2 regions of the Arthrobacter sp. SlRoot2-15 genome follow, and region 1 is predicted to be linked to the other one. Evidence: predicted binding sites of a transcription regulator. Region 1 holds the regulator's gene; the other holds the start of a gene.
What was found. The regulator LexA, encoded in region 1, represses DNA repair genes until DNA is damaged. The targets are predictions, from matches to a motif close to TCGAACANNTGTTCGA.

Region 1 (6,217 bases):
AAACCGCGAGGTGGTCTGGTTCTCACGCAACAGCAGTTTCGACCCGCAACAGGGTTACTCCCAGCCCGATGACTCCGCGCCCGCGCTGATCAACATCGCCCCGCTCAGCGTCGCCGGGCGGCTGCGCGAGGGCCTGTTCGCCGACCACACCGTCGTGCTAACCTCGGCCACCCTCGCCATCGGCTCGGCCTTCGAGCCGGCAGCCGGAGGACTCGGCCTGGTCGGCCCGGGCGCCCCCAGCTGGACCGGCGTCGACGTCGGGTCCCCGTTCGAATACCCCAAGCAGGGCATCCTCTACGTCGCCAAACACCTGCCCAAGCCCGGCCGCGGAACCTCGCCCGAAGCCCTCGACGAGCTCGAAAAGCTGATCCGCGCCTCCGGCGGCGGGGCCCTGTGCCTCTTCTCCTCCCGGCGCGCCGCCGAGGAAGCCGCCGAGGCGATGCGGCCGCGGCTCGGCCTGAGTATCCTCTGCCAGGGCGAATCGACCATGACGGCACTGGTGAAGCAGTTCGCGGACGAGCCGGACACCTGCCTCTTTGGCACCATGTCGCTCTGGCAGGGCGTCGACGTGCCCGGTAACTCCTGCCGCCTTGTGGTGATTGACCGGATCCCGTTCCCGCGGCCCGATGATCCGCTGATGACGGCCCGCTCCCGTGCCGTGGCACAGGCCGGCGGCAACGGTTTTATGACCGTCTCGGCGACCCACGCCGCTATCCGGCTCGCCCAGGGCGCCGGCCGGCTGATCCGCTCGACGTCGGACAAGGGCGTGGTGGCCGTCCTGGATTCCCGGCTGTCCACTGAGCGCTACGGCGGGTTCCTGCGCGCCGCGCTGCCGCCGTTCTGGCCCACCACCGACCCTGCGGTGGCCCTGGCCGCCCTTGCACGCCTGGCCCGGGATGCGCCGGCCCAACAGACCGCCACCTAGGCCGACAGGCAACGCGAAGGCCCCGTCCGGAACGTTCGGACGGGGCCTTCGGCGTCGGCGGCCGGACGTGCCGACGCGGGTGCTAGAGGGAGCGCAGCACGGAGACGACCTTGCCCATGATGACGGCGTGGTCACCCAGGATCGGTTCGTACTGGGTGTTCTGCGGAAGCAGCCAGGTGTGGCCGTCGCGCTGGCGGAACGTCTTGACCGTGGCCTCGTCGTCGAGCAGGGCGGCCACGATGTCGCCGTTAACGGCGTCGTTCTGGCGCCGGACCACCACCCAGTCGCCGTCGCAAATGGCGGCGTCGATCATCGAATCGCCGGCCACCCGGAGCATAAACAGTTCGCCGTGGCCCACCAACTGGCGCGGCAGCGGCATCACGTCCTCCACCACCTGGTCGGCCAGGATCGGGCCGCCCGCGGCGATCCGGCCCACAAAGGGCACCATCGCTGTGTCCGTGGCGCTGGCCAGCTCCGAGACCGCGAGGCCACCGACGGCCCGCAGACCGGTGGACTTCGCAACACCGGACACCTTGGTGGCGCCCTCGTCGAGCGTCAGCGGCAACAGGACTTCCATGGCGCGCGGCCGTTTCGGGTCCCGCCGCAGGTAACCGAGCTTTTCCAGCTGCGAGAGCTGGTGGGTGACGCTGGAGAGGCTGGCGAGCCCGACGGTGTCGCCGATTTCACGCATCGAGGGCGGGTAGCCGTTGTCCGTCACAGACCGCTGGATGGTCTCCAGGATCTTCTTTTGCCGGACGGTGAGGCCCTTCGGCGCCCGGCCGGTCTGGGGGTTCCGCTGGGCGGCCCTCCCGCCGGCGGCTTGTGCTGCCATGTTCGCCTCGCCTTTCCGTTCCGCCCGGCCGCAGTGGCCGCCGTGACCAGCGGGCCTGAAAAATGTCAGACCCTGTTGATCAACTGCTGTTGATCGCCACCCGTGGTTGTCCTGCAATTGGTTGTCCTGCTGGTTCAAAAGTAGGCCAGCCTGCACAGTTTTTCAAACATTTGTTCTAGCGAGTCTCGACAATGTTCGTTCATAAGTGCTAAAACAGGAACTACCAAGTTCGAATATGTGTTCGAAGCAGGGCGTCGGAGGAGCACTCCTGTGTTCGGTTCTGTGTTCGAACATGGTGATCAACGTTTACGTTCCAAGGTTCGCGTTTGATGGTTAGGCCGGTTGGCGGCAGGTACGTGGAGTACGCCGGGCGGCACAGATAAGTCCAGGAGGGCTCAGCTCATGTCAGCAGTAAGCGCTATTTCCGGTTCGCTGGTTTCCGTTCCCGGCCAGGGCCCGTCCGAGGGGTCCGGCTTTGAGGCCTTCGGCCCGAATGGCATCTTCGACGGCCAGGAGTCCGGCCGGAGCCGGCGGACGGTGCCCGCCGGGCAGGCGCCGCTGCGGCTGACCCGCCGCGGCCGCTTCGTCTTCTTTGGCCTGCCGCTGATCCTGCTGGCTGCCCTTCTCCTCTCGCTGGCCGGTTTCCTCAACGCGCCGGCCAAGGCTGCCGACTCCGCGTCGGAGCTGGCGCTCACGCCTACGGTCACCGTCACCGTCCAGCCGGGGGAGTCACTTTGGGCCATCGCCGGCGCCGTGGCACCGGAACGGGATCCCCGCGACGTCGTCGCGGACATCGTCCAGCTCAACAACCTCGGCGCCGCCCGCGTCATCCCCGGCCAGCAGCTCTACGTACCCTCCAAGTAGCGCCGGCGGCCGGATTGCCGGTCACAGTTTCGGGGGCGGGCAGGGTCTCACTTAAACTGGGCAGGTGACTGACCAGCTAGAGCGCCTCAACCGACTGCCCCTCCGGACGAACCTGCGGGGGTTGCGCCCGTACGGCGCGCCGCAGCTGGACGTCCCCATCCTGCTGAACGTCAACGAGAACACCCACGGGGTTCCGGCCGACGTCCGTGCGGCCATCGCCGAAGCGGTGACGGAGGCCGCCGCCGGGCTGAACCGCTACCCGGACCGCGAGTTCACCGAACTGCGGGAAGGGCTCGCCGAGTACCTCGGCCACGGCCTCGACGCCGGCAATATCTGGGCAGCGAACGGCTCCAACGAGGTCCTCCAGCAGATCCTCCAGGCCTTCGGCGGCCCGGGCCGCACAGCGCTCGGCTTCCCTCCCACGTACTCCATGTACCCGCTGCTGGCCGCCGGCACGGACACCGGATACATCACCGGGGTGCGCGCCGACGACTATGGGCTCAGCGCCGAATCGGCCGCGCGGCAGGTCCGCGAGCTGCAGCCCAACGTTGTTTTCCTTTGCTCGCCGAACAACCCCACCGGCACCGGCCTCGGCCTCGACGTCGTTGAAGCGGTCTACGAGGCCGGCAAAGCAAGCCAGACCATCGTGATCGTCGACGAGGCGTACCACGAGTTCGCCCACGACGGCACGCCCAGCGCCCTGACGCTGCTGCCCGGACGGGAACGGCTGATCGTCTCCCGGACCATGAGCAAAGCCTTCGCCCTGGCCGGGGCGCGGCTGGGCTACATGGCGGCCGCGCCGGAAGTCACCGACGCCCTGCGCCTGGTCCGCCTGCCGTACCACCTCTCCGCCATCACCCAGGCCACGGCGCTGGCCGCGCTGCGCCACCGGGTGGCCCTGATGGCCGACGTTGAAGACATCAAGCGCCAGCGGGACCGGATCGTCGCCGAGCTGACCCGGCTGGGCCTCAAGCCCGCGGCCTCGGACTCCAACTACGTGTTCTTCGGCGGCCTCGAGAACCCGCACGAGACGTGGCAGGGGCTGCTGGACGCCGGAGTCCTCATCCGCGACGTTGGCATCCCCGGCCACCTGCGCGTGACCGCCGGCACTGAGACGGAAACCACAGCCTTCCTGCAGGCGCTGGAGCGGATCCTGACCGGCCACGAAGCGCAGTCCGCCTAGACTAAAGCCAGGACCCACGCACACCGCCGGCGTTTGCCGGGCGCCCGCCTCATCCAAAGGACACCCCACATGAGCACCACCGGATCTGCCGCTGCCGAGGCCCGGACCGCACGCCTCGAGCGGACCACCAGCGAATCGTCCGTGCTGGTCGAGATCGACCTCGACGGCACCGGAGTCTCCGACATCAGCACCTCCGTGCCGTTCTACGACCACATGCTGACGGCGCTGAGCAAGCACTCGCTGATCGATATGACCATCAAGGCCACCGGCGACACCCACATCGACGTCCACCACACCGTTGAGGACGTCGCCATCACCTTCGGCGAGGTCCTCCGCACCGCCCTGGGCAACAAGGCCGGCATCCGCCGCTTCGGCGAGGCCACGGTCCCGCTCGACGAGGCCCTCGCGCACGCCGTCGTCGACGTCTCCGGCCGGCCCTACCTGGTGCACGCCGGCGAACCGGCGGGCCAGGAATACCACCTGATCGGCGGCCACTTCACCGGGTCCCTGACCCGGCACGTCTTCGAGGCCATCACGCTTCACGCCGGAATCTGCCTGCACATGAATGTCACCGCCGGCCGGGACCCGCACCACATCGTCGAGGCCCAGTTCAAAGCCTTCGCCCGAGCTCTCCGGGCCGCCGTGGAACCCGACCCCCGGGTCGAGGGCATTCCCTCCACCAAGGGTGCGCTGTGACCGGCAAGGTCCTCCAGGACGGCGCGATCATCAACCCCGACGCGGCCCGCAAACCCGCCTCGCCCGAGGGCAAGCCCACCGTCACCGTGCTGGACTACGGCTCCGGCAACGTCCGTTCGGCCGTCCGCGCGCTGGAACGCGCCGGTGCCGAGGTGATCCTCAGCGCCAAGCCCGAGGACGTGCTCAACGCCGACGGACTCGTCGTCCCCGGCGTCGGGGCCTTCGAAACCGTCATGAACGAGCTCAAAGCCGTTGACGCCGTCCGCATGATCGGACGCCGGGTCGCCGGCGGCCGTCCGGTGCTCGCGATCTGCGTCGGGCTCCAGGTCCTGTTCGAGGCCGGCGTGGAACACGGCACCGTTGCCGAAGGCATGGGGGAGTGGCCCGGCAAGGTCGAGCTGCTGCCGGCCGAGGTGGTGCCGCACATGGGCTGGAACACCGTCACCGTGCCGGAGGGCTCACGGCTCTTCGCCGGCGTCGAGAACGAGCGCTTCTATTTCGTGCACTCCTACGGCGTGCAGCACTGGGACTTCGACGTGATCCAGCCGCGGATGAAGGCACCGCTCGTGACCTGGTCCGAACACGGCGCCCCGTTCATCGCCGCGGTGGAAAACGGCCCGCTCTGCGCCACCCAGTTCCACCCCGAAAAGTCCGGCGACGCCGGCGCGCGGCTGCTCCGCAACTGGGTGGACGGCCTGCGCACCGACACCAAGCCCGGCACCGCCCGGCCCGCCGCCCCGGAACAGACCGCCTAGATGTGGTCCATAGTCCTGATGGGCCTCGCCGGACTGCTCGTAGGCGGCGCCCTGTCCTTCCGGCAGCAGAAAAGCCCCCTGTGGGTCCAGGTCGTGTTCTACCTCCTGGCCGGAATGTCGCTGCTGGCCGCCTGGCTCCTGACCCTGCCGGGAAACTGACCCCGCCGGCACCGGACCGGCCCGCAAACACGCACCCCTTCCAGACCGCCGCCCCAACACCGTGAGGACCCTACGATGACCACCGAAACCCCGCTGCCGGTACTCGAGTTGCTCCCCGCCGTCGACGTCGTCAACGGGCAGGCAGTGCGCCTGGTCCAGGGCGAAGCCGGCAGCGAAACCAGCTACGGCACCCCGCTGGAGGCCGCGCTCAACTGGCAGGACCAGGGCGCCGAATGGGTCCACCTCGTGGACCTCGACGCCGCTTTCGGGCGGGGCTCCAACGCCGAACTGCTGCGCGAGGTCGTAGGCCGACTGGACATCAAGGTGGAGCTTTCCGGCGGCCTGCGCGATGACGAGTCCCTGGAAAAGGCCCTCGACCTCGGCGTGGCCCGGGTGAACCTCGGCACCGCGGCGCTGGAGAACCCCGAGTGGACGCAGCGCGTGATAGAGCGCTTCGGCGAAAAGATCGCCGTCGGACTCGACGTCCGCGGCACCACCCTCGCCGGCCGCGGCTGGACCAAGGAGGGAGGCGACCTCTGGGACGTGCTCGGCCGCCTCGAAGAGGCCGGCTGCGCCCGCTACGTCGTCACCGACGTGACCAAGGACGGCACGCTGCAGGGCCCCAACGTCGAACTGCTGCGCCAGATGGTGGAAAAGACCGGCAAACCCGTGGTGGCCTCCGGCGGCATCTCCAGCCTCGAGGACCTCAAAGTCCTGCGCTCCCTCGTGCCGCTCGGCGTCGAGGGCGCCATCATCGGCAAAGCCCTCTACAACGGCAACTTCACGCTGCCGGAGGCGCTCGA
Region 2 (6,217 bases), 340 kb from region 1:
TGCGTGGAAGGCGCCGTGTACGAACTCGCCACCCAGGTCAAGGACGACGGCGTCCCGGTGCTGGTGCGGTACGGGATCAGCGACGACGACGCGTTCGCCGTCGGCCTGACCTGCGGCGGGATCATCGACATCTTCGTTGAGCCGGTGTCGCGGGAGCGTTTCGCCGAGCTCGACGGCGTCCGGCAGGACATCGCCGCCGGGAAGCGGGTGGGGGTGGCCACGGTTATCGAGCACCCCGACAGCGCGTGGCTGGGACGGCATCTGGTGGTCCGTCCGGACGGCTTCGAGGGCAACCTGGGCTCGGAGCGCGCCAACCTGGCCGTCGGCGACGACGCCCAGGGCTATCTGGCGGCGGGCCGGACCGGCATTCTGAGCTACGGCCCGGACGGGGAGCGGCTGGACAGCGGGATGCGGATCTTCTTCACCAGCTACGCCCCGGCGCCGCGGATGCTCGTCTTCGGCGCGATCGACTTCGCCTCGGCGCTGGCGCGGCTCGGCACCTTCCTGGGCTACCGGGTGACCGTCTGCGACGCCCGCGCCGTTTTCGCCACGCCGGCGAGGTTTCCCGACGCCGCCGAGGTGGTCAACGAGTGGCCGCACCGCTACCTCGCCGCTCAGCAGAAGGCGGGGCTGGTGGATGAACGGACGGTCATCTGCGTCCTCACGCACGACCCGAAGTTCGATATTCCGCTGCTGGAGGTAGCCCTGCGCGGCGGCCCGGTGGCGTTTGTCGGGGCGATGGGGTCCCGCCGCACCCACGAGGACCGGCTGAGGCGGCTGCGCGAGGCCGGACTCGGCGATGCCGAGCTGGCCCGGCTGCACAGCCCCGTCGGCCTGGACCTCGGCGCCCGGACCCCGGAGGAGACGGCGGTGTCCATCGCCGCGGAGATCATCGCCAAGCAGTGGAGCGGTAGCGGCGAGCCACTGCGGCAGCTGGACGAACGGATCCACCACGACGAACTGCACCGCGAACAGCCGCCGGCCTAGCCGCAGTTCGACGTCGGCCCCCACCCCCGAAGGTACAGCAGCCCCGCGGCGCCGGGCGTAAGCTCATGCCATGGCGAGATTCTTCGATGTGCACCCCGATAACCCCCAGCCGCGCTCCATCACGCAGGTAGTGGAGCTGCTGAAGTCCGGCGGCCTGATCGCCTACCCGACCGACTCCTGCTACGCCCTGGGCGCCCAGCTGGGGAACCGGGACGCCCTGGAGCGGATCCGCGCAATTCGGCATCTGGACGACAAGCACCACTTCACGCTGGTCTGCAAGGACTTCGCCCAGCTCGGCCAGTTCGTGCAGATCGACAACGACGTGTTCCGCAGCATCAAAGCCGTGACGCCGGGCAGCTACACCTTCATCCTGCCCGCCACCAAGGAGGTGCCGAAGCGGCTGCTGCACCCGAAGAAGAAGACCGTGGGCGTCCGGATCCCGGACCACACAGTGGTCCAGGCGCTGCTGGCCGAACTTGGCGAGCCGCTGCTTTCCAGCACCCTGCTGCTGCCGGACGAGGAGGAGCCGCTGACCCAGGGCTGGGAAATCAAGGAGCGGCTGGACCACGTGGTGGACGCCGTGATCGATTCCGGTGACTGCGGGGCGGAGCCGACGACGGTCATCGACTTCTCCAGCGGCGTTGCCGAGGTTGTCCGCCACGGCATGGGCGACCCGTCCAGGTTCGAATAGGGACCAATAGCCCCGGAACCGAAGCCCGTTCGACTAGGCTCTTGGGATGCCTCGCCTCATCGCTCCGGACGTCCGCTTCCACTCCACCTGGCTGGAGGGATCCGCTGAATTCAACGGAGCCCACCGGGACGGCGGAGGCGCTGAGGACTGGTCCTTGGATGAGCTTAGGGATGCCGGGTCGTTCCGCCGCTTTGTGGACGCCCTCATCAACGGTGCTTTGCCGGAGACCCCGCGGAAACCGGGCTATGTGCCCTGCACGTACCTGTGGATCGTCGAGGGCGAGAAGTTCCTTGGCTCCCTGGCCGTCAGGCATGAGCTGAACGATTTCCTCTTCAATGAGGGCGGCCACATCGGTTACAGCGTGCGGCCCTCCGCCCGGCGCCGCGGCCACGCGGCGGCAGCGCTGGCTGAGGCCCTGCCGGTTGCCCGGGACCTCGGAATCCCCCGCGCTCTCGTGACCTGCGACGAGGACAATGCCGGTTCGCGGGCAACTATCGAAAAGAACGGCGGCGTCTACGAGGACAGCCGCAACGGCAAACGCCGCTATTGGATCGATACCGCCCCCAACGGCGGCGCCTGACCTCCTACGCCGGGCTGCTCTTTGAGGTCCGGGTTGGTTCGCCTGCTCTACCAGGAAAGATCCTCTTCTCCGAGGGAACAGAATCGGGGGGACGTCCGCACACCCGAATCGACCAGGTCGCGCAGTTGCCCGGGCGGCGGTGCGCGGATCTTTGGACGCATCGGGCTGCCCCATCCCAGTCGCCAGTTTGCCCGGGTGTACCGCCCAGCAGCGAACCCGTCCCTGGAGGTCTTGCGCCAGCGCTACGGTCAGCATGTTCTGCGCGGCTTTGGAGATTTTGTAGGCATAACTCGTCGACAGGTCTGAGAAGTCACCGTTGGCCTGGGCCGCCAGGGACCCCAGCCGGGACGTCACGTTGATAATGATCGAATCAGGGGCCGCCAAGAGGTTCGGCAACAGGAACTGCACCAGGCGCAGCGCACCGGCAACGTTCACGTCAACGGCGTTCAAGATTCCTTCCGGCGGAATCGCCCCGAGGTTGCCATGGGGTGCTCCCTGCGCCGCGTTATGGATCAGCACGTCGACGGGGCGGCCGTCTAGGGCCTCAAGAAGTTCTGTCGCAACGGCTGATCGAACATCATGGTGGACGGTTACCACGTCGCGTGCGTGCGTGCGGGCGCTCTCGGGCTGAGGCGTCCGCGCGATCGCTATGACGCTCCAGCCGGACGCCGAAAACTCGTTGACCAGGGACAGCCCAAGACCGCGGCTGGCACCTGTCACCACAGCCAGTTTCTTCATCTGCTCAGGCTAGCCGTAGTGCGGGGCGATTCTTGTGCTGGCCTAGTTGGCCTCGAGGACGAAGAAGATGAAGGACAGGAACGCCGACTTCTCCCCGCTGAGGATGCGCGGCGGAAGCAGTTCGCGCGGCGTGTCCGGAGCCGGTTCAGGTTCGCTCACGGTGGCCACGCGGTAGCCCGCCGATATGAAGGCGTTGATCATCGCGTGCAGCGGCCGGTGCCAGAAGGTCAGGACCGCCGGTTCGCCGTCGAACTCATAGTCCTCCGAGTACTGCCGGAGGGCGAAATAGTCCTCGGCCGGCTGGGTGACCACACTGACCGTGGGGTGGTTGACGGACAGGATCAGGCGGCCGCCCGGCTTCAGCACGCGCCGCACTTCGGCAAGCGGCGCCGACCAGTCCTCCAGATAGTGCAGCACCAGGGACGCGACGACGTCGTCGAAGGAGCCATCGGCGAAAGGAAGCGGCTTGCTGAGGTCGGCCACGTGCAGGTCCGCGGACGCGCCCAACCGCTGTCTTGCCAGCTCCAGCATCGCCGGACTGGAATCGAAGCCGGTCATGACCGCGCCCTTCGCGCCCAATGCCGCGGACAGCGGCCCGGCGCCGCACCCCGCGTCCAGGATCCGGCGCCCGTCGACGTCGCCCGCGAGCGCAATCATCGCCGGCCGCTCGTAGTACGCGTTGAGGAGGCTGGACTCGTTCTCCGCCGAATAGCTCTGGGCGAAACTGTCATAGTGGTCGACCTTCATTGCTCTTCCCTTCAGGCGAAATCCCACGGGCGGGACAATAAGGGTTGACCCTAGCAAGCCGGCACCGCCCTTCACCAGCCACGGCGCCGAGGGTCCATTGTCACCCCTCGGGGCTACACTTGGATTCGAAGATATGTTCGAATAAAGGTGTGTTGTGGGCGTAATCATCGGGCCGCGCGTGATAGATGCGGGCTCCTCTCTCTTGTCGGTGCTGATCTCGCCGGTACCGGTCGCCGCCGGCTATCCGTCGCCGGCCCAGGACTACTTTGACGGCCGGATCGACCTCAACGAACACCTCATCAAGGACATCACCAGCACCTACGTAGTGCGGGTGTCCGGGGACTCGATGGAGGGCGCCGGCATCAGCGACGGCGACGAACTCATCGTGAACCGGGCACTGGAGCCCCGCGACGGCTGCGTCGTCGTCGCCGTCCTCGACGGCGAACTCACCGTCAAGCGCCTCCGCCTGTCAGCGTCCGGGGTGGTCCTGCAGGCGGACAACCCGCGCTACCCCGACATCCGGGTGCCCGCCCTCGCCGACCTCGTCATCTGGGGTGTCGCCACCCGGTGCCTGCACCATGTCTGAGACCATGCCTGAGACCAATGATTGAGTCCCGCGTCCGCCGAGGCAGCATCGCGCTCGTGGACGTGAACTGCTTCTACGCCAGCGCCGAACGCGCCTTCGACCCCTCACTAGAGGGCAGGCCCGTGGTGGTGCTCTCGAACAACGACGGCTGCGCGGTCACCCGCTCGGTCGAAGCGAAGGCCCTCGGCATCCCCCTCGGGGAACCCTGGTTCAAGATCGCCCCGCGGGCCAAAGAGTGGGGGCTGGTGGCAAAGTCAAGCAACTACGAGCTTTACGGGGACATCAGCGCCCGCGTGATGGAACTCCTGGGCCGCTATTCGGCCTGGTTGGAGGTGTACAGCATCGACGAGGCCTTCCTGGGCGTCCGGGGCACCCCGGAGGAGTTGCTGCGGTTGGGCCAGACCATGAAGACGGCGGTGCGCCGGAATGTGGGCGTCCCGGTCTGCGTCGGCATCGCCGGCACCAAAACCCTTGCGAAGCTGGCCAACAAGTGGGCCAAGCACAACCCGGACTTCGACGGCGTCTGCCATTGGGATTCTGTTCCCGCGGACAGGCGGGAGCACCTGATGGCCCGGCTGCCCGTGATCGAACTCTGGGGTGTCGCCACGCGGCTGACAAAACGACTCAACGGGATGGGGATCCATACCGTGCTGGATCTCGCCCGCACGGACCCGATCAGAATCAGGGACCGCTTCTCGGTGGTGCTGATGCGGACCGTCCTGGAACTTCAGGGCACCCCCTGCATCCCGCTCGAGGAGGAACGCGTCGGCCGCGACCAGCTGATCTTCAGCCGGTCCTTCGCCACGCCCATCAGCACCGCGGCCGGCATGCGCCAGGTCCTCGGCATCTACGCCCAGCAGGCCAGCGCCCGGCTCGCCAGGCACGAGCTGCAGGCCGCGGTCCTCACCGCGTTCGCCGCGACGTCCCACTACAACCCCCGCGACAGCTCACACCCCTCGGCCTGTGTCCGGCTGCCGATGCCCACCGCGGATCCGGTGCTGCTGGCCCGGGCGTCCTACGCCCTGCTCCCCCGGATCGACGACGGCGTGAAGTACGCGCGGGCGGGCATTATGGTCACGGACCTGCGCCCGACCGCCCGCCAGGCTCCACTGGCTGCCTTTGAGAACCCGCATGAGGAACGCGGCATCGGCCCGCTGCTCGAGGAGGTGAGCCGCAAATACGGCCGGGGCTCCATCGGCCTGGGGCACGCCGGAATCCGCGGCGGACCGGACTGGACGATGAAGCGCGACATGCTGTCCCCGCGTTACACCACCCACTGGGACGAACTGCCCGTGGTCAGAGCGGGCTGACACCGCCGACCCGCCTGATAGCCGGACCCCGGTCCGACGAAGGGGCAGTGGCGGGACAGGTGCGGCTCAGACGGCCGCGCGGACGCGCTGGAGGAAGGAATCCAGGATCCGTCCGGCGTTCTCATGCAGCCGGTCGTCGGCCGCCAGGCGCTGCGGTCCGGCGCCGTGCAGCCTCTCGCCCAGGAAGAGCAGGGCCGCCAGTACTTCGGAGAGTTCCGTGTTCGCCTCCGCGCGCTGGCGCAGGAGCCGCAGATGCGCCGCCTGGAGAGCCGGGCCGGGAGAGCAGGCCAGGTCCCGGTCAAAGAGCCGGCGGCAACGGTCATAGGCGGAGAGGCCCTCCACCGGCAGTCCGGCAAGTTCGTACGCAGTCACCAGGACCGTCCAGGCCCGCTCGTTCAGCGGCTCCGTCCGAATCGCTGCCTGCGCCCAGCGGATCGCCTCGTCATGGCGCTCCAGAAAGGTCGCCGTCTCGGCGGCGAAGATCATCGCGGCGACCCGCTCAGCGGAGTGGCGGGTGCGGGCCTCTTCTGCCCAGTCGGCCACGAGTTCGAAGCCGAGGAGCGGTTCGGCGGAGAGTT

Region 2: a site for LexA is predicted at 3,869-3,884, ahead of AC6I9V_RS00900 (LexA family protein). Genes of this name have one in related genera too.

Annotation. Positions count from the first base shown of each region.
Region 1 is NZ_AP046058.1:530,097-536,313, reverse strand. Features, by position in the region: gene AC6I9V_RS02480 (ATP-dependent DNA helicase) at 1-925, shown strand, start outside; gene lexA (transcriptional repressor LexA) at 1,008-1,757, opposite strand; gene AC6I9V_RS02470 (LysM peptidoglycan-binding domain-containing protein) at 2,160-2,621, shown strand; gene AC6I9V_RS02465 (histidinol-phosphate transaminase) at 2,686-3,804, shown strand; gene hisB (imidazoleglycerol-phosphate dehydratase HisB) at 3,874-4,500, shown strand; gene hisH (imidazole glycerol phosphate synthase subunit HisH) at 4,497-5,255, shown strand; gene AC6I9V_RS02450 (CG2302 family histidine operon protein) at 5,256-5,414, shown strand; gene priA (bifunctional 1-(5-phosphoribosyl)-5-((5-phosphoribosylamino)methylideneamino)imidazole-4-carboxamide isomerase/phosphoribosylanthranilate isomerase PriA) at 5,490-6,217, shown strand, end outside.
Region 2 is NZ_AP046058.1:190,453-196,669, forward strand. Features, by position in the region: gene AC6I9V_RS00875 (XdhC family protein) at 1-987, shown strand, start outside; gene AC6I9V_RS00880 (L-threonylcarbamoyladenylate synthase) at 1,058-1,678, shown strand; gene AC6I9V_RS00885 (GNAT family N-acetyltransferase) at 1,725-2,258, shown strand; partial or broken gene AC6I9V_RS00890 (SDR family NAD(P)-dependent oxidoreductase) at 2,460-2,996, opposite strand; gene AC6I9V_RS00895 (class I SAM-dependent methyltransferase) at 3,039-3,743, opposite strand; gene AC6I9V_RS00900 (LexA family protein) at 3,898-4,329, shown strand; gene AC6I9V_RS00905 (Y-family DNA polymerase) at 4,347-5,639, shown strand; gene AC6I9V_RS00910 (AfsR/SARP family transcriptional regulator) at 5,706-6,217, opposite strand, start outside.